4 regions of the Paenibacillus sp. BIHB 4019 genome follow, and region 2 is predicted to be linked to each of the others. Evidence: riboswitches for the same ligand, from Rfam matches in the RefSeq annotation. Region 2 holds a riboswitch; each other region holds the start of a gene.

Region 1 (5,507 bases), 190 kb from region 2:
AATATTGCACAGCTACGCTAAGGCTGCCATATTCCTTGCCGCCTGGCTTTGCTGCCATCCGCTGCGCTACTTCCTTCTGGATCATGACGACGATGTTTTCCAGCGGCAGGCGCTCTTCCAGCAGCTTCATCAAAATCGGCGTCGTCACATAGTAAGGCAGGTTCGCCACGACGCTAACGCCCGTTACGCCGCTGAAGCGCTCTTCGAACAGCTGCTTCAGGTCGAGCTTAAGCACATCGCCGTGCACAATGCCCACATTTGCTTCGCCTTCGAAAATATCATGCAAAATCGGAATGAGCCGATTGTCGATTTCAACAGCCGTCACCGTTCCCGCAACTGCAGCAAGGCGCTGCGTCAATGCTCCGATACCAGGGCCGATCTCAAGCGCGCCTTTTGTCTCGTCAAGCTCAGCTGCGCTGACAATATTATTTAAAATATTTTGGTCGATGAGAAAGTTTTGTCCCAAGCTCTTCTTAAAGGAGAACCCGTACTTCGCAATAATTTCCTTCGTGCGTTTAGGCGTGGCTACCTCTGCGGCCTTAACTGCGCCTTTATTCAAGCTTTGTTGCTCCGTCATACGCCTTCGTCACCCCTGTTCCTGTTGTTCCATGGCTTGCAGCGCCTTCTCAAACTCTTCGCGCGTAATGCAGAAGCTCGTGCAGCGCTTGTAGAACTGCTTCCCGTTCGCATAGCCGATCCCCAGCAGCTTACCCATAACCAGCCGCCGCTTTGCCGCTTCTTCATGCACAATTAAGCCAGCTGCCATCAGATCGTCCCATGTAATGGCCCCGACGCTCTCAGCCGTTTCTGTACGCACCTCCGAGAGCGCCTGCCTAATCGCATCAGGCGCCGCGTTCTCAATGCCGATATCCCCTTTATAAGAGGCCAGCTCCTGCGGTAAAAAAGCATGCTTGCAGCCCGGCACGCGCTGAGCGACAATTTTACGAATACGCTCTCCTGCATGATCCGGATCTGTAAATATAATAACGCCACGGCGCTCCTGTGCCAGCGCAATGCGCCGCAGCACATCCTCGCCAATGGCCGATCCATTCGTCTCAATCGTATCGGCTTCAACAGCCCGCTTAATCGCTACCGTATCCTCTTTGCCTTCTACTACAATCATTTCCTTGATCACATCGAACAATCCTTTCACAAAGGGAAACTTATCAAGCTCATATTTCATAAATTCCATAAAAAATGGGCGATTGCTGCAACAACAACCCGCTCATTTGCGTCTGTTTTATTATAACCCCAATTAGCCATTCAAGCGAATCTGACGCAAACAAAAAGAAGAGGCAAGGCCTCTTCCGCATCCAGTCATATTTAGCTTATGATTGCGATAAACTAGAGCACAATCCATAAAGAACTGCTACTAATTAGCTAAGCGATGGCTTGTTAGGACCAATCACATAAACGGTAAATCCTTTTTTCTTACCAAATTTATTCGCTTGCTTTTCACTGTCAAAATAAACATCGATCTTATTGCCCTTGATCGCACTTCCGGTATCTTCAGCACGGCGGAAACCAATGCCCTCGATATACACCCACCAACCGAGTGGAATGATATCCGGGTCAACGGCAATTGTCCGTCCTTCCGATACTTTAGCGCCAGATGCCGTAATTCCGTAGTCAGGATGTCCTTCGCTCTTGCCCGTAGAAGCTAAGCCAGCTGAATAAGCCGTCAGGGTGACGTTGCTGAGCACTTTTTTGGATGTGAGCGTTGTGCCGTCTACCGTTACATTGTTGCTGGTTGTCGCTGTCGACAGCACAGTAACTTTAGGCTCCGGCTTTTTCGTACCGACTGCAACGACCTGATTGACCGCAACCGTTTCGACTACCTTGTCTACCACTTTCTTGGAAACAAGTACACCATCTTCAAACTGCTTCTCAATTTTGATCGTTACGACGCCTTCTTTGCCCGTCTGCACAACCTTCTCCTTGCCTACTTCCAGGTTCGGATCTTCCTTCTTCACAATGGTGAACGGCGTTGTGCTGGACGACTTGCCTAGCTTCGTATCGACGCGAATGACTGTTACGGTCATATCCGCGCTGACGCCCGAGCCAAGCGAAGGTAATACTTTATCATCATCTTCAACAGGAATATTTAATTTCTTTATCGCTGCCTGCACGGTTTTCTCTGTCGTGTACACCGTTGATGTTTTGCCATCAGCTTTTACAAGTAGCGGTACCGCATGCTTAATTTCAAAGCGGTCCCCATCCTTTACTGCCGTATTCAGAGGTACAGACACCTCGTCATGCGGGCCAATTGTAATAGCTTGTTCATCCAGTAGGCGTTGCAGGACCCATTGTTTCGTTGAAACAACAGTTTCTTGTCCATTCACTACTACGGATACGCTTTTGTCAGCCGATCCGTACAACAACACCAAAAACATGAAAGTCATAGCGATTGAGATCGTAGTACTCAAAAGAATCAAACGCAAGTTTTCACGCTTCCATCGCAATGCGAAAGACATGCTGGATGATCGTTTCCCATGGGTCTCACTTGCTTGAATAATGCCCACTTCATCGGTCCTCCTTCATAGCCCCGCCGTCGAATTACGCATGATACCATTGACGCGACTATAGTATATTGGCGTGCTTCTAGCACGCTCCAGTATATTTCCTCTGCAACCTCCTAGATTTACCCTATGACGACGGTTTACCCAATATTCAAAAATAAAAAGAAAGCCCGTCGACAGAGGATCTGTATCGTGGCTTCCCGGGAACGTCAAAATAGACTATTCAGGAATGGTGGATGCACGAGGTTGATCACTCTCTATAAACGCTTACGAGGTTAGCTGTCGGGTTCGGGCAAGAGAGCTGCCCTATCGTCGGAAGAATGCTCATGGCAATCCCCGCCAAATTCACCCCTAGAAGAAATTCAATGCGCGTGCAATGTGATCCGCAAATTCCTCACAGCATCGTGCCTGGTTCCCCCGCTCTCCAAAGTTCGAAGATTAAGCGCAAACTGGAAATCCAATACAAAAATTTAAAGCTCTGAAATGAATCATACCTTCATCTGAGCCTAATTGTAAAGATCAGATAAAAACCGATTTAAGCGAAATTTTAGGATATTTACGGAAAAGAGAGTCTATTTCAGCATGAAAAATTAGTTTTATCGCCGGAAAGGTCACTTATTCTCGTTTTTAAAGCCGTTTTTACACAATTCCGAAACATTTTTTACCGTTTTCGGTCGTCAAATTGGCGATTTCGGCTACCGATTTTCCTAATATTTCTGCTGCCGCTTCCGCAACGAGCGATACATAAGACGTCTCATTTCGTTTCCCTCGGAATGGATGAGGGGTCAAATATGGGGCATCCGTTTCGATCAAAATTCGGTCACTCGGAACCATCGCAAGCACCTCTTTTGGCACCCTTGCATTTTTGAATGTAAGCGGTCCCCCGAACGATATATAGAAGTTCATATCGAGGCATTTTTGAGCCGTTTCTGGACTGCCGGAAAAACAATGCATAATGCCTCCGACCTCAGAAGCATTTTCCTCCTTCAGCAGCTTGACAATATCTTCATGGGCATCGCGGTTATGAATAATAATTGGTTTTTTCAGCTTCTTGGCTAAGCGAATTTGCTCGCGAAATACGCGGTGCTGGACATCTTTAGGAGACGTATCCCAGTGGTAATCTAGTCCGATTTCCCCAATAGCTACCACTTTAGGATTAGAGCAAAGCTCTTCAATCCATCCCAGATCCTCCGGCAGCATGTCGATGCTGTCAACGGGGTGCCAGCCAACTGCTGCATAGATAAAATCATATTTTTCTGCCAGCGCAAGTGTTGTTGGAATCGTTTCCCGATTGAAACCAATATTAACCATTAAATCCACCCCTGCCGCACGCGCTCTTTCGATAACAGCTTCGCGGTCTTCGTCAAAATGCGGGGAGTCCAAATGTGTGTGCGTGTCGAATAAAGAAATCATAATTGAGCAAGCTCCTTCTATATTATAGTCTAAGGTGAAACGGTCGAAAGCCGTCCTTTGGCGGCGCGTTTCAGTCCGAGAAATATAGAGAAAGTATGGCAAAATCATATACTTTCCTATATTTTAAATAACATTCGTACTTTATCGCTTAATTGATCAGCGGCAGCGCGCAGCTTCTCTTCCGGATAATACAAATGGGACTGGCCCTGATGAAGTCCAGTAATGGAACGAATGATGTCAGATTTCGTGGAAATTTCACTGACAGTCTCGTAGCTGTCCATTAACAAAATCGGCGTCTTTTCTTCTTTTCCGCCTTTTTTCGTATCAGGCTGATACACATCATACGGTTGATCAAATGGAAAATCAATTTCCATATGGTAATCCGGGTTCAACCCGATCGCTGCAAATTGTTGTCTTACTTCATTAAAGAGGCCAATATCCGGTTTATCCAGCATGATGTATTTATAGAGGCGACGCGTCAAAAAACGATCACATAGCTCCGCCAGCAGTTCATCGCTTTCTTCGCTCCATTCTATAAAGGCTGTCTGCAAATACGCCTCATCCAGCTTCAAATATTGTTTAACCCCAATTGTCCCGTCAAGCAGCCGTTTCAGCGGCTCCGGCATCCAACCAAATGTGTAGCCACCCTCATAAAGCTCCTTCGCTCTGCGAAATATTTGTCTAAGGATGATTTCCGAGCTTCTCGTCACCGGATGGAAATAAATTTGCCAATACATTTGATAGCGGGACATCAAATAATGCTCCACGGCGTGCATGCCGCTTTCTTTAACAACAATCCTTCCATTAATAGGACGGAGCACACGCAGAATACGCTCCAAATCAAAGTTGCCATAATTGACCCCTGTGAAATAAGCATCCCTCAATAAATAGTCCATTCGGTCCGCATCTAGCTGACTGGAAATCAAGCCGCTAACAATTGGATTCGGATATGTCTTATTAATAACAGCAGTGACATGTTCAGGAAAGTCGTCTGCTACATTTCGTAGTATACGATTGACCTCGGTGTCCTCGAGCAAAATGCTGCAGGTCCACTGCTCGTGATGCGTATCGAATACTTGCTCCAGCGAATGGGAAAATGGCCCATGACCAACGTCATGCAGCAGTGCAGCGCAAAGCGCCAATAGCCGCTCCTCCTGCGGCCAACCGGGAAAACCATTGCGTTCGAATTGGGAAATAATCTTTCTAGTAATTTCATACACGCCAAGGGAATGGGAGAATCGGCTATGCTCAGCGCCATGAAAAGTAAGATAAGAGGTACCTAGCTGCCGAATACGCCGTAATCTTTGAAATTCCTTCGTATTGATTAGATCCCATATCGTCTGATCCTGAACATAAATATATTTATGAACGGGGTCTTTAAAAACTTTCTCTTCCGATAGCTGTCGGTTCATTCAACAAATCAACTCCTTTTGTTCTCTGGTTCGACATAAAAAAGTAAAAAATATGTCGAAGAATGTCGCAAAACAGTTTCCAAAATGTCGAAGCTGTTGTATTCTATAGTAAGAGTAATATGACCTTACTATATAGTCAAACTCCCTTAGTAGCTGCAATTTT
Region 2 (5,507 bases):
GTGACCGCTTTAGCGGCTGAATCCGATAACCCTGGCTACAGCCTAGAGCGCACCGTTGTGCATGAGATTGGCCATCAGTATTGGTACGGGATGGTTGCATCGAACGAGTTCGAAGAAGCGTGGCTCGACGAAGGCTTTACTTCTTATGCCGAGGATAAGGTGATGGAGAACGCCTATGGCGTTGAGCCTAACTTGGCTATGGAAGCCAGCTATATTACGGCCCCTGCCCCATTGAAGCAGCCTTCATGGGCTTATCACAACAGCGATGAGTATGCGGAAAATGTATACATGCGCGCCAAGCTTGTGCTGGTCGGCATTGAGAAGCAGGTCGGAGCAAAGACGATGTCAAAAATTATGCGCACATATTTTCAAAAATACAAATTCAAGCATCCAACCACATCTGATTTCCAGCGTGTCGTTGAGCAGGTTACGAAGGAAAAATGGCAGGACTATTTCCACCAGTATGTATATGGCAGCCTGATGGCGGATTTTTCAGTAGAGGCTATTCGAGTGAATGAAGTGGAGCAGGATGGCCAAACGGAGTACGAGTCTACGGTGCTGATCAAGCGCAATGGCGGGCAAAATGGGCCAATCCCGCTTATATTCTCCTTTACAGACGGCGAAAAGATTTCGAAAACATGGGATGCCGCCGAGTCGCATATCCAGTATAAGGTTGTGCATGCTGCTCCGCTTGCCTGGGTGGCGGTTGACCCGAAAAACAGCAATGTGCTGGACAACAAGCATATTAACAATTTTATGCGCGCAGAAGTGCCCGAGCAGTCGCGCATTCGATGGAGCCTCGGTTTGACGAAGCTCATTGAAGGCTTGCTCGGATCCGTAGGCTGGTAGAGAGGAGGTTGAAAAATGAAGCAGCATATGAAGCAAGGCTGGCGGCTCGCTATCCGCCATTTCTATATCGTCATTCTGTTATTCCTTTACCAGCTATTATGGGGACTTTTCCTTTACCGTTTTGTTGATATGACTGTACTGCCGCTGCTGCGGCGCTTTCCGCTCCAGCATCCGTCTGACTCGGCCGTGTCGCTGTTCTTCAGCGAGGCCCAGTTTCAATTGACGAAGACGGATTTGATCAATCCTTATTTGTGGCTTCTGGGCGGCTTGTTCGCCGCCCGCATGCTGCTGACGCCGCTGTTCAATGCGGGGCTGCTCTACTCGCTGCATCATATGGGCGAAATAGGCGAAACGCAGTTTCTTCAAGGCATTCGCAAAGCTTGGAAGCCCGTGACGCTGCTCTATTGGCTGCGCACGCTGCTTATTTTCGCACCCGGCTGGTTCCTGCTGCCTCGCGCCTTCAAGCTGCTTATGGAGGGCCATTCGCTAGGCGAGCTGCTGCAAGGCACGCTGCCGGGCTTTGGCGGCTGGCTGCTATGGAGCTTCCTCGTTCACCTGCTGCTGCTCGCTATGCAGTTCGGCGCCGCCTCCGGCACGGGCTCCTTGCGCTGGCTTGGCCATGCGCTCCGAAATCTTTTCCCTTATGCCGGCATCTCTCTGCTGATGTGGCTGCTGGCTATTGCCGCTTCGCTCTGTGTGTCTGGGCTTTCCTATGCTTGGGCAGGCATGCTGGCACTCATCATGCATCAAGCCTATCATCTGCTGCGCACCTTGTTAAAAGTATGGACGCTCGCTGCCCAATACGATTGCCTGCAATCCAAGCAGAGCTGAGACCCTTAGAAAAATGAGGGCAGCCCTACCTAATTCTCATTTAGTATTCTCATTTTTCTAAAGTCCTTCTCATAAAAAAAACCGATTGCGGCCAGAAGGCCGCAATCGGTTTTTTGCCGTTATCCTGGACCTGCAGGCAAAGCCTCCATTTACTTCCCAGCCTATATGCCGACCTAGCACAAACTCTCTAAATCTTCATTTTACGCTATAATTCTTGCCTATTTACACGATTCTTAGCATATTGGCTGCCTATTTATCATATAAACTGACAAAATGTTTTTTTGCCCAAGAACGGCGATAGAACGAACATTTATTAGGCAAGAAACTTGTTTTAACGCAAAATTGAGCCAAAAGGTTACATGAGAATTATTAGAAATTCATTCATATAGAAGGAAATCACATGAAAAAACCGAATTATTAGCGCAGAGCAAAATTAAACCAGCCTAATTTTTTATACCGCAAAGGTATAGAAATACGGGGGAACCACTTTGGGTGAATTGATTTCGATGCTTGGACGGCTTGATTCAAGTGTCTTGGAAATCATAGGGAACCTTCACAACCGAACCCCACAGCTAACCTCGTCGGCACCGGAAGGAGTTTCAAATTTTGAAGAAGGTTACTGCACTACTCGTTGGTCTTGTATTAATGCTTGCTTTCCAAGCAGGCAGCGTGTTCGCGAGTTCGAAGATGGATGGTGTTATCGCTGATCTGATCGGCACACCGTACCAAAGCGGCGGAACAACTACGAAAGGCTTCGACTGCTCCGGTTTTACGAAGTATGTTTTCGACAAAATGGGCATCGATCTTTCCCGTACTTCCCAAGCTCAATCGAACGATGGCAGTGAAGTGAAGAAGAGTGACCTGATCGCTGGCGATCTCGTATTCTTCAACACGAGCGGCAAAGGCATCTCCCACGTTGGTATTTACGTAGGCGATGGAAAGTTTGCACATGCTTCCTCGAGCAGAGGCGTTATTATTAGCAAACTTAGCGAGTCTTATTATGCTGATCGTTACGTATCAGCTACACGCGTTATGAGCCAAGACGCTTACGACAAGTACGCAAGCGAGCAATAGAGCCAGACCACGCTTTTTTCGCTTACATAACGAAAAGCTGCTGTCTCAATCAGCAAAGCCGCAGTTGTTTGTCTTCGGACAAATCGCTTGCGGCTTTGCTGTTTTCTGGCACGGACACAAGGGGGCTCGTTTCCATGTATGTATATATTCACCGCAAAGACCTGCGTTCAAACGATTTGCGCAGTTTTGATTATTTGCGCCGCTCTGGGCAGCGCGGCTTTCATCTGCTCATTATAGATCCGGCTCTGGCGGACGGCGACCGGCTCTCTTGCCACAGCGGCCGGACCTTCCTGACACAGGCCGCCTCCCTATTGGAACAATACAAGGCGGCAGGCGAGCAGCTGCATGTGCTTTACGGTGATCCCGCTGCTATTACCGATGCGCTGCTGCAAGCACATCCCATTGAAGAAGTCGTCGTCCACATGGACTATACGCCTTATGCAAGGGCACGCGACCACGCTATACAGCAGGTTGTACGCGCAGCGGGACGCCGCTGGATGCCGCTCGAAGATGCGCCGCTGGCCGATTTGGAGGAGCTCCATACATTTTCCCGGCGCAGTGAGCCTTACAAGGTATTTACGCCGTTTTACCGCATGTGGCAATCCTTTATGCAGAGCCACTATTCCCCTGCGGGCGAGACAACACTGCAGCAGCTTAATACGCTGAAAAATATAGATGCCAGCATGGCAGAGCGCTTCAGTCTGCCGCGGGAGCATTCGGCAGCACCTGCCCTTCTGCAATTAGCTGACAATATACAACGCGGGCAATCGCATGAGGCGGGCAATCCAGCTGCCTTAGAAACGCTTCATGCAGCCGACGCGCTGGAGCAGTTTCTAAATCGCCGCCTGGCTGGCTATGCTGACAGCCGCGATCAGTTTGCAGTCGGCCAGACGAGCCATTTGGCGCGTTATTTGAATACGGGAGCGCTGTCAGCACGGCAAGCCTACGAAGCGGCGCAGCAGCAGTTTGGAGCCGAGGCGTGGATTAGACAGCTGGCTTGGCGGGATTTTTTTCTATATCAAGGAAAATACAATGAGGACTTCTACCGCTATGAGCAGAAGTTTGATTTATCTGCGCTGAGCGATCAGCATTTCGAGGCATGGAGCGAAGGAAAAACGGGCATTCCTGTTATTGATGCCGCTATGAAGCAACTAAATGAAACGGGAGAAATGCCGAATCGGCTGCGGATGGTTGCCGCCATGTTTTTGACGAAAAATCTGTTATGCCCGTTTACGCTGGGCGAGCAGTATTTCCGCCGCCAGCTGGCCGATTATGATCATACGCTGAACCGAGGCGGCTGGCTTTGGAGCTCGTCGCTTGGTTACGACGCCGCGCCGTATTTTCGCATTATGAATCCGGCTACGCAGTCCGCAGCACATGATCCGAGCGGCACTTACATTAGACGCTGGCTGCCGGAGCTTGCCCATCTGCCTGATAAGCAAATCCACCTGCCGCAGCCGCATGCCATCGTTGATTTGAAAGCTTCACGCGCCCGCGCGATTGAGATTTATAAGGAGATTGTGTAAGGATGACAAAAACAAGTGCTGCTCCTGCTGGTGCCCAGCCGCCATTTGGCTGGAAGATAGCCGCTATGGATACTTCCCATGCCCGGCAGTTGTGCGATTGGCGGTATGAGCCGCCTTACGGCATCTATCAATGGCCCGCATGGGAGGTTATGGAGCAAGCCGAAATGGAGTTTGGTGATCCGGAGCTGCGCCAGAGGCAATATGCGGCTATTTTAGATGACCGCGGGGAACTCGCTGGTTTTGCACAGTTTTTCCCGCTAGGGGAAGAAGTGCTGCGGCTTGGGCTGGGTCTTCACCCACAGCTTTGCAGCAGGGGCTCAGGCACCGCCTTTGTGGCGCTGCTGGTAGAGGAGGCTTGCCGCCGCGCTCCTAATAGCGAGCTGGATTTGGAGGTGCTGACCTGGAATGCACGCGCGATTCGTGTATACGAGAAGGCAGGCTTCCGTATTACCGACACGTATATCCGCCCGACACCGCAAGGCGCGGCGGAATTTCATTGTATGGTTTACGGAGGAGGGAAAGAAGCCTAGCGTCTCTCTTCCCCTTCCTCTTCCTTACCTAGCCCTTTCTTTACCCTTTCCGCTCCCATCAGCCACCGACCCGCTCCAACTGCTGCAACTGCAACGGTTCAGCCTGCCTCGTCTGGCTCATGTAACAGCCCATTCGCTCCAAAGCTTCCGACAGCTTTGCTGATGATACCGAATAGGAGCAGCGGATGCGCCCTTCACCGCCCGGGCCAAAAACATGCCCTGGCACGACGGCCACTCCCGCTTCCTTCATGAGCTTGAAGGCGAACTGCTCCGAGCTTAGTCCCGTATGGGCAATGGATGGAAAAGCATAAAACGCCCCTTCCGGCATATGGCAGGAAAGCCCCAGCTGCTGCAGGCCGCCCACGAACATCGCCCTGCGCTGCTTGTAAGCCCCCTTCATTGCATCCTTGTCTGCCAATCCGCTGCGCAGCGATTCCAGAGCAGCAATCTGTCCCATAATAGGCGCGCACATTGCCGTGTATTGATGAATTTTCAGCATTTGCGAAATAATTTCCACAGGGCCGCAGGCATAGCCAATACGCCAGCCTGTCATGGCAAAAGCTTTCGAGAAGCCATTTATGACGATCGTCCGCTCCTGCATGCCAGGCAGCGATGCGATGCTCACATGCTGGCTTTCATAAGTCAGCTCCGCGTATACCTCATCAGAGACGACGATCAGATTATGCGCCTTCACCAG
Region 3 (5,507 bases), 550 kb from region 2:
GCAATAATGCGCGAAATAAGCCATGACATCGCAATGACGAATACAAGCAAAAGCAGCAGCAAATTCAGCAAATAATCGTTCAGCTCGCGTTTTGTCGTAATAATCTCATCGGTAAAGGACACTCCGACCACCTTCCAGCCGATGTTGCCGATCGTCTGCACGGTAATCATTTTATCCTCGTCGCCGGATTCGTCATGAAAGCTGCCGAACGTATATTTCAGCGCCTGCTCGACGTTTTCGCTTTTCAGCCCGGCGTAGATGAGCTGCTGCTGCGGATGGTACACCATATTGCCCGCACTTTCGTCCACAATGTAGACGTAGCCCTTCTTCCCGAGCACGACCCGCGAGGACAGCTGATTGATTTTGTTAAAATTGACGTCCAGAAGCAGCACGCCATGCTCCGTTTTCCCGCCCCTTACTACGGTAATGCCTTTGCTCAGCGAGACGACCCATTTGTACTGCATTTTGTACATGTTCTGCACATGCGGCAGCGAGTAGCTGAGATGGTTCGGCGTTTGCAGCGCGCTCTGGAACCAGCGCTGATTGTAAAGACTCAAATTTTCCTTGAGCGCAACGCCGGGGATACTCATCATCACCTCTCCGTCATGCCCAATGACGGCCAGTGACACAATTTCTCCCCGAATGCCGATGATCGTATTCAGCTGGCTGCGCAGCTCTTCTTCGTTCACATCGCCGCTGCGGCTAATTGTATCGTGGAGAACGCCGTAAATTTCCGACATGCCCTGAATATAATCCTCCAAATTGTAGCTGACCTGATCGACGACCTGCTGGGTATTGCGCAGTGCATTCGTCTCTGCCGTCTGCGAAAACTTGTTGAACAGCAGCACGCTGACCATAATAATCGCCGCCGCGGCAAACACCGACAGCGCCACTGAAATGAGAAACTGGATGCTGCGCTTCCTCATGGCGCATCCGCATTCATCGCCTGATTGCGGTATTCCTTGGCAGAGACGCCGACATTTTTCTTAAAGCACAGTGAAAAATAATTCGGGTCCGAGAAGCCGACCTTCTCGGCAATTTCGAACGTCTTCAGCTCCGTCGCCCGCAGCAGCTCCTTCGCCGCCTCCATCCGCAGCTGAAGCAAATAACCGCCGAATGTCAGCTTCACCTCCTTCTTGAACAGGCTGCTGAAATATCCCGCGCTAATATGCAGATGGCTGCACAGCCGGGCTATCGACAGCTCGCTGTCATGGAAGTTTGCTTTCGTGTAACGCACCGCTTCCTCGACCAGCTGCTTGTAGGAGCTTTGCCTGCGGCTGGCGATATGATGGCGAATTTTCTCGCAGAGCGACATGTACCAGCTTCTCGTCTCCGCCAGCCCGCTAAGCTGCTGCAGCTCCGCATAAATTTGCAGCTCGTATCCCGCGATATCGTACAGGTTCAGCCCTGCCTCCCTCACCAGCTTCATGACCGCCGTCATCATCTCCAGCATGTAAAGCTGGTATTCCCGGTAAGCGGCATGGACGCCTTCAATCTCGTCAAACAGCGCTGTCATCAGCTGCTCCAGCTCCTCATGCGTGCCTACCCGCAGGCAGCGAATGAGCGCCTGCTCCTTGAGCTCGTCAAATTGCAGCTCTTCCACATAGCGCTTCTCAACATCGTCAATGCAGATAATCCGGTTGCTGCCCACCAAATTATGATAATCGAGCGCCTGCTGCGCCTCCTCATAGCCCTGCTTTAGCTGCGCAACATCCGCCAGCGTTGAGCTGACCCCAATCGTTACGGGAAAACGCAAGTATTTCTGAATATTTTGCAGCATTTCAGCAAGCCCGCCCAGCGTCCGTTCCATCAGCTCTTGCGCGCTACTTCCCCGTCCAACTGCGAGCAGTGCCACTTGATCCTGATGCAGAAAAACTTTGCCCAGCCCAAGTCTGCCCCACACCTCCTCCGCCACATTGCGCAGGGCAAACAGCTTGAGGTCGAGATCGCTGGAGGCCGCAAGCGAGCTTTCCGCTGCACGGAGCGGCAATCCAGGAAGCGCTTCCAATACATGCGTGTGCAGCACGGACACCATGTACGCCTCGCCCGCTAAATCCAGCTCATATTTTTCTGCCTTCTCCTCAATATGCCGCAGCGGAAGCTTGCGGGTGAGCAGCGACGACAGAAACAGCTCCTTTACGACCGGCAGGCTCGTACGGTAATGCTCCTGCAAAAGCTGCATATTTTCCCGCTTCTCGCGCTCATCGTCCAGCCGCTCCTTCACCTTGTCCATCACCTCAAGCAACTGCTGCGCGGAAAACGGCTTTAAAATATACTCATCCACCTGCAAGCCGATTGCCTGCTTCGCATATTCAAATTCATCATAGCCGGAAAAAATAACGATGCGCGTCAGCGGATACGTCTTCCTCGTCCATTCCGCCAGCTCCAAGCCGTTCATATACGGCATGCTGATATCCGTCGCTACGATATCCGGCTCCAGACGCTCAATCAGCTCCATCGCTTCCCTGCCGTTCGCCGCCGTATCCACAATTTCAAAGCCATGGCGCTCCCATGCAATTTCGTGCAGCAGCCCGCTGCGCGTCTCTTCTTCATCATCTACCAGCAGCACTTTATACATCGTTCATCCCCCCGCTATTTATATACGCGGCCGAGCAGCCGCAAACACCTGATTCTGTCAGCATGCTATTTATCATATTCGTTTCCTTGTTTTCTGGAAAGAGGGGGTGCTTTTAGAAAATAAAAGAAATCGCGAGATAAAACGACCTTGCTAAAGATAAATCTCGTTGAAAGCGTTTAAAATCAAGCTAATCCGCAGCATTCGCTCTCTTTTGCGGCGTAAGCTTCCTTTACAGCAATCGCGGCAGGGGAGTATGATTCATAGCATGCATGAACCTTTTTTTTGAAATATAAGAATTTATAAGTTTTGCACTTATAAATAGGCTTGTATTTCTCGGACTGAAACGCGCTGCGCCGCCCAAGGAAGGCGATAGCCGTTTCACCTTGAAATATAGGAAAGAATAAGTTTTCGTTATCCTTTCTCTATATTTCTAAGGGCAAAGCTCTTCGCTCGTCCCAGAAGGACGACGAAGTCGTTTTTGCTTGATCGCTGAGTCTTCGCCTATTAAGCGAAGAGCGGGGGAACCAAACGCACTGCATCCATCCGATGTGAGAGTCGGAAGCTGGCAGCGCAGGGGTGAATCGTTTGCAGGAGTGTCATGAAACTCCAGGCAAATGTAGGGCGACTCTCACCGCCCGAATCCGACAGCTAACCTCGTAAGCGCAGGTGTAGAGAGGAATGGTGAACGATTGTGACCTTGTAAATCAGGCCACAGAGCGTCATACGCCTCTGTGGTTTTTTGTTGTCTTTTTTTCGAAAATAGCACTCGCAACATCGGCAGGCATTTTGTTTCAAACGCTGAGTTCTGCACTGCCGCAGAAACGGGGGAACCATCGACGGCTCTCTGTCGTTGTCCAATGGACAATTGCAGGGAGCGTCACGGGGTGAATCGCAAGGGCACGATAAGTGCCAAGCGTAGGGCGTCTCTCGCGCCCGAATCCGACAGCTAACCTCGCAAGCGTCAACGGGAGAGGCCACACTTACACTTATCGCAGGCGAATCAGGGGCGCATCATGCCCGGATGAAGGAAGCTGCGGGTGAAGAGTCCTCTTTGCCCAAGGCTTCTTTTTTGCTGCCTTCTTTTCCAAAATGACAAGGGATAAAACGAAATAAGGAGTGCTGCAGCTATGCTGGATATCGGAATGGCTTTGACCTTAATCGCAGCTTTCGGGCTGATTGCCGGATTTATTCGCTGGTGCGATCGGTCCATTAGCGAAACGGAGGAACGGGGATGATTGTCATACTGCTCGTTACAGGAGCCTTGCTGGTGTATCTCGTCTACGCCTTGCTCCATCCGGAGAAATTTTAGCACATAACATTTCATCATTTATAGCAAGGGAGGAATAGCTGTGGACGTCCTGCAAATGGCGGTAGTTGTCGGCATGATCATGCTGATCGCAAAGCCGCTTGGCCATTATTTATATTCCGTGTTTTCAAACGTTCCAAACCGTACCGACAAGCTGTTCGCACGAATCGAAGCGATCATCTATTCAGTAATCGGGCTCAAAAATCGCCAAGGCATGAGCTGGAAAAGATATGCGCTCAGCTTTATTACACTCAATTTCGTGCTCGTAGCTGTCAGCTATGTACTGCTGAGGGTGCAAAGCGGCCTGCCGCTTAACCCGAATGGAATCGGCAGCATGGAGCCGACACTCGTCCTAAATACGGTCATCAGCTTTATGACCAATACGAATCTCCAGCATTACAGCGGCGAATCAGGGCTGACGTATTTTGCGCAAATAGCGGTCATTACGATGATGATGTTTACGTCGGCCGCTACCGGCTTTTCCGTTGCTGTCGCCTTCGTGCGCGGCATTACAAGCAAAGGCGGAACGCTCGGCAACTTTTTCGAGGATTTCGTCAAAGCGCATACGCGTATTTTCTTCCCGCTGGCTATTGTCATTACGCTGCTGCTTGTGGCGCTGCAAGTGCCGCAAACGCTTAGCCCTACCTTGGCCGTTACGACACTTGAGGGCGCGGTTCAGCATATCGCCATCGGGCCAGTCGCCTCGCTGGAGTCGATTAAGCATCTTGGCACGAATGGCGGCGGTTTTTTCGGAGTCAACTCCGCCCATCCGTTCGAAAATCCCAATCCGCTGACGAATGTTATTGAGATTTTGTCCATGTGGGCGCTGCCTGCCGCGCTGCCTTTCATGTATGGCCGGTTTGCGAAAAGCAGCAAGCAGGGCTGGGTTATTTTTTCGGCGATGATGGCGCTGTTTCTGATCTTTCTTACGATTTCCTATACGGCTGAAAAAAGCGGCAGCCCGCTGATCGCCACACTCGGCATCGATGCTTCGCAAGGCAGCATGGAGGGCAAGGAGGTTCGCTTCGGCATCGCCCAGTCCGCGCTGTTCACGACGGTGACGACGGCGGCCACAACCGGCTCGGTCAATTCGATGCACGATACGCTCACTCCGCTTGGCGGGCTCGTTCCCCTTGCCCAAATGATGCTGAACGTCGTCTTCGGCGGCAAAGGCGTCGGGCTCGTCAATATGCTGATGTATGCGATGCTGACGGTGTTCATCTGCGGGCTGATGGTCGGACGGACACCAGAATTTCTCGGGCGAAAAATAGAGCCGCGCGAAATGAAGCTGATTGCCATTGCCATTCTCGTGCATCCGTTTATTATTCTCGCGCCAACGGCGGCGGCTTTTCTAACCGATCTGGGGCAAGGCGCTATATCCAATTCGGGTTTTCATGGCATTACGCAGGTGCTGTATGAATATACGTCCTCGGCCGCCAACAACGGCTCCGGGTTTGAGGGGCTGGCCGACAATACGCCGTTCTGGAATATAACGACCGGGCTTGTGATGTTTTTCGGCCGATATATGTCGATGATTGCGCTGCTTGCTGTAGCTGGATCGCTCAGCCGCAAGCAGTGGGTGCCGGAGACGATTGGCACGTTCCGAACGGACAATTCGCTGTT
Region 4 (5,507 bases), 2.3 Mb from region 2:
CTGGAAGCGCGACTATGCGCCTGAGCAGCGCGAGCAGCTGTGGGCTGATTATGAGGCGATTTTCCACCGGATATTGCCGCAAGCGGTCGCGGGGCTTGGCAATGGCATTGCGTATTGGCCTTCTTCACCGATGCGGGGGCTGACGGGAGACGGTGAGCAGCATGCCTTCAACTTGTCGAAGAGCGGCGATATTCACTATTGGGGCGTCTGGCATAATGTCGAGCCTTTTGAAAAATACAACGTCCACGTCGGCCGATTCATGAGCGAATACGGCTTCCAATCGTTCCCTGAGCTGCAAACGGTGCAGCAGTATGCGGAAGATGCGGACATGGCCATTGAATCGGAGGTTATGCTGGCGCATCAGAAAAACGCGCGCGGCAACCAGCTGATCAAGGAATATATGGATATGTATTTGCGCCAGCCGAAGGATTTCCCGGCATTTCTGTATTTGAGCCAGGTTTTGCAGGCGGAGGCGATGAAGACAGCGATTGAGGCCCATCGGCGGAAAAAGCCATTTTGCATGGGGTCCCTGTATTGGCAAATGAACGATTGCTGGCCTGTCGCCTCATGGGCGGGAATGGACTATTACGGGCGCTGGAAAGCACTGCAATATTATGCGGCACGCAGCTTCCGCGACATCATGCTGTCGTTTGACTGCGCGAGCAGCGGCCGTGTCGATTGTTATGTATTGTCAGATCAAAATGAGCCTTTCATCGGCGAGCTTGCGCTTGAGCTGCGTTCATTCGCGGGCAAGGTGCTGAAGCAGTTTGCCGTTCCGGTATCGCTTCAGCCAAACAACGGCCATATCGCCTGCTCCTTAGAGCTGGAAGCGCTGCTTTCCGAGGGCATTCAGCCAGGCGAGGTCGTTCTTGTGGCGAAGCTAAAGCAGGGCGGACTGCTCGTAGAGGAGAAGGAGCATTATTTCAAGCCGATGAATGAGCTTGAGCTTGCGGCTCCGGCCATAAAGATCAGCAAGGTTCAAGGCAGCGGGGGCACCGCTTATGTACTGGAGACGGATACGCTGGCCAAGCAGGTTCGGCTTTCCGCATCGATCGAAGGTATTTTCAGCGACAACTATTTCGATCTGCTGCCGAACGAACCGCGTACGATTACGTTTTATGCGCGAAATCCGCAAGGGGGTCAGGCTTTCAACGCTGCGTCGCCGGGCGAGCTGACTGTCCATTCAATGACCGATTTTATTTAAAATATAGGAAAGGATATGATTTTCCCATCCTTTCTCTATATTTCTCGGACTGAAACGTGCCGCGCCGCCAGAGGACGGCGAAAGCCGTTTCACCTTGAAAGAATAAGCAGCCAATAGAAAAAAAAGAACCTTCCCTGCCAGCTGAAACATGGCGGGGGAAGGTTCTTTTGCATTATGGCGATCCAAAATAGGCTAAAAAATAGAAAGGTAGAATAAGGAGCGGCTAAGTAAAATAGGTTCCTCAGAAGCGTTGTCGTCCGGTTCAATTTCTGCGGTCCAGCTTTTGAGATGATGAATCGCATGATCGAATAGGTTGTACACACTGTGATGATCGGCTTGCTCGCTCCGAAGCGATCGTCCTGTAATAGACAAGGTGCCGATAAAGCTGCTCAGCGCGCTGCACCACAGGCCCCAATCGTTAGGGCGCTCCATCTCGTCGACAAATGTTTCGCCAAAGCCAATGCCTTTGTCCGTCGTTACCCGCAAGCAGGCACGGTTTCCGGCGTCGTCTACATTGAGTGCTGGAATGACAAACAGCTCAATGCGTTTGACCGTAAGCTTCATTGCGTGCTTCGCCTTAGGCGGAGCGTCCGGCGCATGAAGGACAATCATTTTCATCTCTCCTCACGTTCGCTTACGGAGTTAGCTGTCGGATTCGGGCCAGTGAGCTGCCCTACCAGTGCGCAATGCACCGGATTCACCCCTTGCGATTCAAGCTTTCGCTTCAACCACGTTGTTGGTTCCCCCGCTTTTTCAATTGAAAAATTAAGCGATTAATATTAGAGTGCTAGAATTCGGCTAGGGATATATATTAAACCGTTATTCCTCAATTGTAAACCTTTTAGTAGTAAATAAAATAAATAGTGCTGCTGCCTAATAGGCAAACGGGCGCTGCCGTCAATTGGCGGCAGCGCCCGTTTGCCATAAAAATAGCTGCGGGTTTATAAGAAAACACCTATTTGCAGTCTGACCGCTCATGTATAAGTTGTCATAAGCTAGTGCATAGGGAAAATCCAGCCAACCCATAGAGCAAGAAGAGTGAGGGTAAACAGCAGCACTGGCGGAATGATGACAAGCGTTACTTTGACATAATCCATCCAACTGATTTTTACTTTGGATTTCTGCACGAGATTCATCCAAATGAGTGAGGCTAGCGTGCCTATCGGTAAAATGAGTGAGCCAATATCGCTCCCAATGACGCTGGCGAGGTAGGCGATTTTGAGGGTAAGCGGGTCGAGGTTCATTTCAGTGAGCGTGATCGTGCCGATCATGAGCGCGGGATGATTGTTGACGAGTGTCGACATGGCGGAGACGAGCCCTCCGATTAAAATGCTTGCATTCATCAGGCTGCCAGTAACGAGCGGCTCGAACACCTGAACGAGTCCTTGCGTCAAGCCAATGTTGTGCAGGCCATAAATAATGATATACATGGCGAAGGCGAATATGAGTATATGCCAGGGGATTTTACGCAAAATGTCGTTCGGCGGCATTTTCAGGTAAATCCAGCGCCAACAAAGGAGCAGCAAGGAGCCGAAAACAGCGACCCACTCAACGGGGATGTGCAAATAGGATGCAGCAAATAAGCTGAGCCGAACGGAGAAGACGAAAAGCAGAATCGATTTCATAAAGCGGCTGCTGTATTTGGGCTGCGCAGGCTTGCTTCCGGCAGGAGTAAGTAAAGGATGGTAGCCAGAGTGAATAGGGACGATTGAGATCGCACGGGGTACTTCCCGGGGAAGCTGATGGTAAAAGTAGAGGAACAGCAGCAAGGTGAGCAGCAGCAGACCAAGTGTAGCGGGGATAAACATCATGACGGTATGCATGTACAAATCCATGCCGACAATTTTCAGCGCAATCAGATTTACAATATTGCTGACTCCGATGGGAGCGCTGGAGGCGGTAGCGATTAATGCTCCTGAGAGAAGATATGGGATTTTTTGGTGGTTTTTCAGTCCCATGTGATGCAGCATAATGAGCAAAATCGGGGTTGTGATAAGAATGCTGCCGTCATTGTTGAAAAATAGCGTCATCAGAAAACACATCAGGTTTACATACCAGAACAACCTAAGTCCTGAGCCTCGTGCCCGAATAGCAAGCCCTTCGGCTGCCCAGATGAAAAAGCCGAAGCTTTCTAGCACGATAGCCATGACGATCGTCGCCATAATAGTGATGGCGGCTCCGCTTACAGTGGCGCTAATATGCGCTAGGTCGGACAACGAGACGACGCCGCTCAGTAGGACGAGTATGGCGCCAAACGTAGCAGGAATGGCTTCATTCAGCCCTCTGGGACGCCACAAAATGAGCAAGATAGTGAAGAGGAAAGCAAACAGGGACACGATCATGGAAGGTAGCGAGATCAAATGGTAATCACCTCGAATTCTTGATTAAATTCATAGTGAAGCGGGAAAGGGTTATTCGTTTGCGGCAGCGGCAGTATGCTGAGCGTTTTCTATGCTAATGCTGTCATAGCGATTATCTGTTGCCGCAGAGGACAGGGTTAGAATAGTAGGCTGTTTAATCGGTGGAGGAGGCTTAAGAATGAAATAGAGGGACAGGCCTGATGAGCAAATAATGAAGACAGTAAGCAAGGGGGGTTCCTCCTTTCTAGTGATAACGCATATGAGGACAATTATCATGGGGAGATACGAATAATATATTTATATGTGGCCTACTGATAGAGGGTACTAGACGTTAATAGTAGATTGCTATAATTCCGCGAAGCGTCCCCCGCTCCGAATACACAAAACAACCCCGGCCCAATGGAGGGGCCGAGGCTGCTTCGTTTACCTTTTACTTGGATATGGACATAGGCGCTACCCAATTGGATGACCATTGCTGCAATTCGCGAATGACCGGCTCCAGTGCGTGTCCCTTTTCAGTGAGCGAATATTCGATGCGAACTGGAATGTCTGGAAAGACGGCGCGGCTTACAATGCCCTCATTTTCAAGATCCTTAAGCCGCTCAGACAGCAGTCTGCCGCTAATGGGAAGGGCGCCTTGAATGCAGCTGAAGCGCTGCGGCCCGGACAGCAACTGATAAATAATCAAGCCGGTCCATCGTTTGCTTATAATGTCCATCCCTTTGTGCAGGCGCGGACAAAGCCCGGATTTCTCCATGTAGATCACCTCATTATAACTTGCTATTAAGTATAGCTTTAATAGTATTTATATACAAGCAAACTTTTTGAACGCTCATAACTTGACGTAATGGAATTTCGAATATATAATTAGTTACTAATGGTAAGCGAAAATTTGTTCCCCTATGATTGTTAATAAGGCAAGGTGCATGTCTAGCAGATGAAGCTTAGCCTTTCAACCTATTATATCAAATACAGATGAAGAAGGTGCACACTAATGATTAAACCATCCATTCGTTCTATTATAAATGACAAAATAAAAACAATTGAAGGCGATTCGCACGATATCCACGTTGTCGGACCGATCCAGCTTCCGGTTGAGCTTGATGGCGAAACGAAGATTTTCCAGTGGTACAGCTGGCTGAAGCGTGAGAAAAATAGCGCACAGGACGAAGCAGATCTATACAGCGAGCTGGCAAATGGGCATTATGCGGAGCTCCAGCAATCCAGCGTGCTCGTCTATGGCGATTTTGCCGAAGGCGAAGATGCGCTGATTCGCATGCACAGCATTTGCCATACGGGCGATATTTTTGGCAGCCAACGCTGTGATTGCGGCTTTCAGCTTAAGCAGTCGATGCGGATGATTACCGAGCATGGAACGGGTGCCTTATTTTATTTGGCCAATCATGAAGGCCGTGGCATTGGCTTGTTCAGCAAGGCAATGGCTTACCTGCTTCAAGAGGAAGGGCTGGATACGGTTGATGCGAACTTGGAGCTGGGCTTTGCCGAGGACGCTCGCGATTACAGCGAATCCATTGCAGTCTTGAAGCTGCTTCGCTCGCAGCCCGTATCGATTATTACGAACAACCCGCGCAAAGTGGAGGCGCTTCGTGATGCTGGCATGCACATTGCCCGCCGTGTTCCGCTTTGGGGCCAGACCTCGGTCTACAATGAGAAGTATTTGACAACAAAGGTTGTGAAGTCAGGGCATTATTCGGCCGAAGCCCAGCAAGAGGATAATCAGGTCAAAGCGCTGTAAGATCAGGAGATATTTTGAAGATAAGTTAAGGATACGGATGTGTTTTAAAAAAAGTTTGCGCGGAGGCCTGCTTCCGCGCTTTTTTGCCGTAACTTCCGCTCTGTTCATGCGTCTATTGGATATTGACGATAATGTGGCATATACTATTAGGGTGAGAGGGCCAGGTGAACATGACGATTGAGGTGAA

What was found. Region 2 has a riboswitch for cyclic di-AMP ahead of BBD42_RS08085 (C40 family peptidase). Riboswitches for the same ligand answer to the same signal wherever they lie in the genome.
Region 1: linked by a shared signal. The riboswitch ahead of BBD42_RS08870 (resuscitation-promoting factor) and the one ahead of BBD42_RS08085 (C40 family peptidase) in region 2 are both predicted to bind cyclic di-AMP.
Region 3: linked by a shared signal. The riboswitch ahead of kdpF (K(+)-transporting ATPase subunit F) and the one ahead of BBD42_RS08085 (C40 family peptidase) in region 2 are both predicted to bind cyclic di-AMP.
Region 4: linked by a shared signal. The riboswitch ahead of BBD42_RS18300 (hypothetical protein) and the one ahead of BBD42_RS08085 (C40 family peptidase) in region 2 are both predicted to bind cyclic di-AMP.

The regions. Positions count from the first base shown of each region.
Region 1 covers NZ_CP016808.1:2,099,809-2,105,315, forward strand. Annotated here, with positions in the region: gene rsmA (16S rRNA (adenine(1518)-N(6)/adenine(1519)-N(6))-dimethyltransferase RsmA) at 1-577, opposite strand, end outside; gene rnmV (ribonuclease M5) at 587-1,135, opposite strand; gene BBD42_RS08870 (resuscitation-promoting factor) at 1,377-2,522, opposite strand; cyclic di-AMP (ydaO/yuaA leader) riboswitch at 2,768-2,974, opposite strand; gene BBD42_RS08875 (TatD family hydrolase) at 3,159-3,932, opposite strand; gene BBD42_RS08880 (HD domain-containing protein) at 4,049-5,344, opposite strand.
Region 2 covers NZ_CP016808.1:1,911,502-1,917,008, forward strand. Annotated here, with positions in the region: gene BBD42_RS08075 (M1 family metallopeptidase) at 1-849, shown strand, start outside; gene BBD42_RS08080 (hypothetical protein) at 865-1,680, shown strand; cyclic di-AMP (ydaO/yuaA leader) riboswitch at 2,111-2,282, shown strand; gene BBD42_RS08085 (C40 family peptidase) at 2,284-2,754, shown strand; gene BBD42_RS08090 (cryptochrome/photolyase family protein) at 2,889-4,280, shown strand; gene BBD42_RS08095 (GNAT family N-acetyltransferase) at 4,283-4,810, shown strand; gene BBD42_RS08100 (aminotransferase class I/II-fold pyridoxal phosphate-dependent enzyme) at 4,869-5,507, opposite strand, start outside.
Region 3 covers NZ_CP016808.1:2,462,925-2,468,431, reverse strand. Annotated here, with positions in the region: gene BBD42_RS10495 (cache domain-containing sensor histidine kinase) at 1-926, opposite strand, end outside; gene BBD42_RS10490 (response regulator) at 923-2,578, opposite strand; cyclic di-AMP (ydaO/yuaA leader) riboswitch at 3,056-3,256, shown strand; cyclic di-AMP (ydaO/yuaA leader) riboswitch at 3,365-3,554, shown strand; gene kdpF (K(+)-transporting ATPase subunit F) at 3,810-3,887, shown strand; gene kdpA (potassium-transporting ATPase subunit KdpA) at 3,928-5,507, shown strand, end outside.
Region 4 covers NZ_CP016808.1:4,210,157-4,215,663, forward strand. Annotated here, with positions in the region: gene BBD42_RS18295 (beta-mannosidase) at 1-1,204, shown strand, start outside; gene BBD42_RS18300 (hypothetical protein) at 1,397-1,816, opposite strand; cyclic di-AMP (ydaO/yuaA leader) riboswitch at 1,821-1,986, opposite strand; gene BBD42_RS18305 (arsenic transporter) at 2,200-3,564, opposite strand; gene BBD42_RS18310 (winged helix-turn-helix transcriptional regulator) at 3,995-4,321, opposite strand; gene BBD42_RS18315 (GTP cyclohydrolase II) at 4,559-5,320, shown strand; gene BBD42_RS18320 (hypothetical protein) at 5,485-5,507, shown strand, end outside.